Regions from separate parts of the Gottfriedia sp. NPDC058432 genome, predicted to be linked through region 1. Evidence: a T-box and tRNA genes for the amino acid it is inferred to sense, from the RefSeq annotation. Region 1 holds a T-box; the other holds one or more tRNA genes.
What was found. A T-box is a leader RNA that pairs with one kind of tRNA and senses whether it is charged. The one in region 1 lies ahead of argS (arginine--tRNA ligase), so its partner is inferred to be a tRNA-Arg.

Region 2: it encodes a tRNA-Arg, which carries the amino acid that the T-box ahead of argS (arginine--tRNA ligase) is inferred to sense. The anticodon was not compared.

What each region holds. Positions count from the first base shown of each region.
Region 1 is NZ_JBHXLC010000001.1:272,739-275,924, reverse strand. It holds gene argS (arginine--tRNA ligase) at 7-1,695, opposite strand; T-box leader at 1,738-1,959, opposite strand; gene ACFWM3_RS01425 (tetratricopeptide repeat-containing glycosyltransferase family 2 protein) at 2,082-3,167, shown strand.
Region 2 is NZ_JBHXLC010000002.1:181,701-184,886, forward strand. It holds gene ACFWM3_RS03155 (HPr family phosphocarrier protein) at 1-62, shown strand, start outside; gene clpP (ATP-dependent Clp endopeptidase proteolytic subunit ClpP) at 148-741, opposite strand; tRNA gene ACFWM3_RS03165 (tRNA-Arg) at 1,588-1,661, shown strand; gene ACFWM3_RS03170 (hypothetical protein) at 1,867-2,022, shown strand; gene ACFWM3_RS03175 (DUF6509 family protein) at 2,334-2,627, shown strand; gene ACFWM3_RS03180 (PTS sugar transporter subunit IIB) at 2,964-3,186, shown strand, end outside.

The sequences.
Region 1 (3,186 bases):
TTTTTATTACATCTCTTTTGGAGCACGAATTCCTAATAATCTTAGTCCTTCTTCAAGAACAATGGAAACAATTTTAGTTAATGCCAATCTACTTTCTAATTGGTCATCATTTGTTAGAATATGTGTATTTCCATAATATTTATTGAAGCTTTGTGCCAAATCGATTGTATATTTAGCAATGACAGATGGTTCAAATTGTTCAAAACTACGCGCTACTTTATTTGGGAACTCAAGTATATGTTTTATGATGTCCCAACTATATGAATCATCAAGCCCATCTTGTTTATTTAAATCCTGTGATGAAGCTTTATCTAATATTGAATTTGTTCTCGCAATGGAGTATTGTACATATGGTCCTGTCTCACCTTCAAATTTTAGCATTTGCTCAAGTGAAAATTCGATGTTATTCATACGATCATTTTTTAAATCTTGGAAAATGATTGCACCGACTCCAACCATTTTTGCTACTTCTTCTTTATTTTTTAATGTAGGATTTTTTTCTGCAATATTTTGACTAGCTAAACTAATCGCTTCCTCAATTACCTCTTCTAAAAGAACAATTTTTCCTTTACGTGTAGACATTTTTTTACCATTTTGTAGGATTAAGCCGAATGGTACGTGAACCATATCTTTAGACCATTCGTACCCCATTTTGTTCAAAACTGTAAATACTTGCTCAAAATGCAATGCTTGTTCTCCACCTACAACATACACTGCTTTATCAAAATCATATGTTTCTTTACGATAAAGTGCAGCTGCTAGATCTCTTGTAGCATATAGCGTAGCTCCATCAGATTTTCTAATTAAGCATGGTGGTAATTCCTTTTCAGTTAATTCAACAACATCTGCACCATCAGATTCGACTAAAAGGTTTTTTTGCTCTAGAAGTTCAATAACTCGGTCCATTTTATCATTGTAAAATGCTTCTCCGTTAAAGCTATCAAAGTTAACACCTAATAAATCGTATACTAACATGAATTCTTTTAGAGACTCATCACGGAACCACTTCCATAAGTGTAAAGCTTCTTCATTTTTTTCCTCTAATTGCTTAAACCAGCTTCTAGCTTCTTCCTCAAGTTGAGGCTCTTTTTCAACTTCTTCATGAAATTTAACATATAATTTTAAAAGTTCTTTTATTGGATTTTCTTTTACTTCGTCTTGATTACCCCAAAGTTTATAAGCAACAATTAATTTCCCAAACTGTGTTCCCCAGTCTCCAAGGTGATTAATTTTTATTGCTTTATACCCATTTTTTTCAGCTATTTTAGCAATTGAATTTCCAATCATTGTTGAACGCAAGTGCCCCATCGAAAATGGCTTTGCAATATTTGGAGAGGAACAATCGATCGCAACCGTTTTGTCTTCTCCAATTACTTGGTTACCATATTCCTTCCCCTGACCAAGAACTAATTCAATTACTTGCTTACTTACTAGCTTTTTATTCAAAAAACAGTTTACGTATGGGCCGTTTGCTTCTACTTTTTCAATTAAATCATGGTTAATCTGTGCTGCTATTTCCTTTGCAATTATTACTGGAGATTTTTTTAATGCTTTTGCTAATTGGAAACAAGGAAATGCTAAATCACCTTGATCTGCATAATTCGGTTTTTCGATAAGTGAGTTAATTTCAGTTAAAGTTAGTGATCCATTTAAAGCTTTTTCAATTTGTTCACTATACATATTTACATAATTCATTATGATCAATCCTCTCCAAAATATAAAAAAACCGTCTCTATCATAAGAGACGGGTTTAAATAATCCGCGGTACCACTCTAATTGTTCAAATATATTGAACCAACTTTAAAATTTGTTAACGAGGTCTTCCCCGGCAAAGTCCTACTATCAATTCAGACTGCTTCTCCGAAGTGCGCTTCATCTTATTCGCTCTGTTAGGCTTCCACCATCCCCAACTCTCTACAAGAATCAAAATAAGATTACTCTCTTCATCTAAAAATTTTCAATATTCATTTTTTCCATTTAATCATATCTAATGTAGAATTTCAACATTAATCTTTTTTTGAACTTTATGAATGACACCATTTGTTGACAACCTTAATAACATAGAAATTGAGGTGGAATTCATGAAAAAAAAAACAATAACTTTAAGCCTTTGTATGATTGTTAAAAACGAAGAAGCTGTACTTTCCAGATGTTTATCCTCTGTATCTAATATAGTAGACGAAATTGTCATTATTGATACTGGTTCAACAGACAAAACAAAGGAAATAGCTAAAAAGTTTACAAATTCAATCTATGATTTTACTTGGATCAATGATTTTTCTGCGGCAAGAAATTTTGCGTTTTCTAAAGCAACGAAGGATTATATTATGTGGCTAGATGCAGATGATATTATCACTGATGAAAATGCAAAAAAATTACTTAAATTAAAAAAGTCATTAACTAAAAAGGTCGACGCTGTCGGGATGAAATATCATCTAGCTTTCGATGAAAATGGTAATCCTAGCTTTAGTTCTGTACGCAATCGAATCGTTAAACGAGAGAGAAATTTTAAATGGATTGGATTCGTTCATGAATATTTGGAGGTTTACGGCGAAATTATTCAATCGGATGCCGCAATTATTCATCAAAAAGACAAAGAGTTTTCTGATCGTAATTTAAAGATTTATGAAAATGCGATTTCTTCAGGAAATGAACTAAGTCCTCGTGACAAATACTATTATGCGAATGAATGCGTAGATCATCAGCTGTTTGAAAAGGCAATTGAATGGTATGAATTATTTCTTGATGAAGGAAAGGGCTGGTACGAGGATAATATTCAAGCGTGCGGAAAAATGGCAGACTGCTATTTTAATCTAAACGAATTGGAAAAAGCGATTAGTAGTTGTCTAAGATCTTTTTCATATGATGGACCACGTGGAGAAAACTGCTGTCGTTTAGGATTTGTCTATCTTCAACAAGGTGATTTTACACGCGCTATTTCATGGTATAAACTTGCTACTCTTGTTGATGTTCCAACAAGTAGTCCTTTTATAAATCAGGCTTGTTACACTTGGTTACCTAATCTACAGTTATGTCTATGCTATAGTCGATTAGGCGATCAACTTACTGCTAGAAAATATAATGATATAGCTGCTAGTTATGTTCCGAATAATCCTTCCGTTCTACACAACCAAGAATATTTCCGCTCATATTTTAAAGACCAATAACTCACCCTTACTATCTTCT
Region 2 (3,186 bases), on a different contig from region 1:
CTGGCGACGATGAAGTTGAAGCGATGGAAGCAGTAATGGACTTTATTGGGGAAGAAATTTAATGTAATTGGACATTCACAAGTTGGATGTCCAACTTTTTTTTCTAATAAAAAAACTAGCCGAAAAATTACGGCTAGTTTTTTATTATTATTTAATAGCTGCAGTATTAGAAATTACTTTATCAATTAATCCGTATTCTAATGCACGGTCTGCAGTCATAAAGTTATCACGCTCTGTATCACGCTCGATCGTATCTAATGGTTGACCAGTACGATCTGCAAGAATTTTGTTTAATTTATCACGTAAGAACAAGATTCGCTTAGCTGCAATTTCGATTTCGGTAGCTTGACCTTGAGCACCACCTAATGGTTGGTGAATCATAACTTCTGCATTTGGAAGAGCATATCTCTTACCTTTTTCCCCAGCAGATAATAAGAAAGCACCCATTGAAGCCGCCATACCAATACAAATTGTAGATACTTGAGGCTTAATGAAGTTCATCGTATCATAAATAGCCATACCAGCAGTAATACTTCCTCCTGGACTATTTATGTATAATGAAATATCCTTATCTGGATCTTCTGCTGCTAAAAATAAAAGTTGTGAAACGATTGAGTTAGCTACGTTATCATCGATTGCGCTACCTAACATGATGATGCGGTCTTTTAATAGACGAGAGTATATATCATACGCACGCTCACCACGACTTGTTTGTTCAATAACTGTAGGAATTAAATTCATTTTTTCTCCTCCTTGTTTAAAACAAATGAATGATTAATACAATAATACCTTTAAGGTCAGAAAAGGTCAAATAAAAGAGATGCTATATTTAATGTATTATTTTAACTAAAAAATATTGACCTTTTATAACATATCTATTTATCTAATACTTCAACATCATTAACGACTTTTCCTATTATTAAACGTAACTTTATGTAGTTTTTCTTTTGATTAGTTAAAAAACTAATAACTTAATGATTCGAGTATATTCTTGTTTGAAAACAGGGCCATGTTAAATTACTAAATTTTCGTAAAAGGAGTAGAGTGATGTTGATTTCCAACGAAAAAAGTTTACGATAAAAAGCTACTTTAATATCCTTTACTTAGCGTAAAATAATAGTATATAAATTAAGATCAAACAAGAACTTATAAACTAATCATTTGGAATTATTAATCTAAACTTTGTTCTAAATTTTTTAACCTCTGAAAAAACAATTAATAAAGTTTATTAGAATTAAATATAATCTCAGGGTGTCCCCTGTATTTAGAGGATGATGAGTTTCAAGGCATTTACTGGTACCAACAAGTCATCAAATCAAAAAAGAAAAACGTATAAATCAAAATTTATAGAAGAAAACACACACAAACCATTCAAAAGTGCATCTTCTTCTTTTTCCTAATCAAAAAGAAACCTAAATCATTGCGGTCAGAACATTCTAACGATATAATAAAATATAAGATTTTCTTATAAACTTACGAATAAGCTACATAGCGAAATATCAGCGCACCAATCGAGCCACACCTTGCAATTACCTACTTAGATTGGAGCGACAAAAATAATATACATATTTTCCTTTTAAATATCATGCGTTCGTAGCTCAGTTGGATAGAGCATCGGTTTCCGGTACCGTGTGTCGCAGGTTCGAATCCTGTCGAGCGCGCTAAAAGAATAAACCGAGTGATAAAATCTGTAAATTTACAGATCTATCACTCGGTTTTTATTTTTCCTCAGTTAAACACATAATCTCAGCCCTAAATCCTATCCTTTCCCTACAACTAAAGATGTACTAAAACTCCATCCAATGAAGAATGGGTTCCCTTTACTTAAATTCATATATTTAAAGTAAATAAAAGGAGGTCATTCATATGGAAATGAATTCTTGGATTCTTGAGGAAATGGCAAGGTTTAATAAAGAAGAAATGGAAAGAGAACTAAAGTTTAATGAAACTTATAAATTGTACTCAACATCTAAAAAGAAAAAATACTGCATCGATCTAAAAATCATTAAATTCTGTTTTTAAACTAGAGAATGCTTAAAATCATTTTAAATTTACTATAAAAAGAGCCGAGTGATTTTATTTTTATAAAATTAATCGATTCTTTTGCTACTTCTATTTTTTTCCTCTTTCCCTTTTTCTAAATATATGTTATATTACTCTTTGCGATGAGCTAATTTGAGTAAGACGAGAGATATGCGCAAGCTAAACGCGCGGATGTGGCCGCCCGGTCTCTCGCCTCAAACGCATCAAGACGTCTGCTGCGGCAGGCGTCTTTCTTTTTGTTCATTTCTTTGTGTATAATAGTACATATTATAATTGAAGGGAATGTTTTTGTGTTAACGATTACAGAATACACTGTAGAAGAAATAAAAGATCCATTTGGTATCATTGAAGGTGATCGATATGAGTTTATTCTTTATATCAATGTACCAGAGGATGATGAATTATATAATGAAAAAGGTATATACATGAAAGCGCTTTTCGGAGTAAATGGTGACGAGTCGAAATTAATTAAATATGACTTGTATGAAGCTGAATCAAATCAGTATTTAGATTTTGATTTGGAAGAAGATGAAGAAAAAGAAGTATTCGAATTTTGTAAAACTCATTTAACAGTTGAAGATTAATGTTAATGTGTTATTGAATGACACACTTCAGCTTAGAAGATATCCTATATTGGGTATTTCGCAACACACTACTGTGTAATTTTTAAACACAGTACTGATTATGATTACACACTTATAAAACACTATTATTTTAGGAAAAATATTATGTTTTGAAAACCTTGGATCTTCAAGGTTTTTTTTGTTGAGCCTTCAAATAAAAAGATTTTTTAGAATATTGGCACAGATTTTGCAATATTTAAATTGATTCACAACTTGTCCTTGTAACGCGTAATTCTTTTGTCATTATTTGTAAAAATGTAAGCGTTTCATCGATGAGGAAAATTGAGGAGGTGTAGGATGAATATCTTATTGGTATGTTCTGCAGGAATGTCGACTAGTCTACTAGTTACAAAAATGGAACAAGCAGCTAAGGCAAAAGGAATTCAGGCAACAATATGGGCTGTTGCTGGTGATGAGGCAAAAGAAAATTTAGCCAAAGCGGATGTATTACTACTTGGTCCACAGGTTCGTTATCTAGCTTCAGAAATGAAGAAGCTGGCTGAACCTAAAGGAATACCAG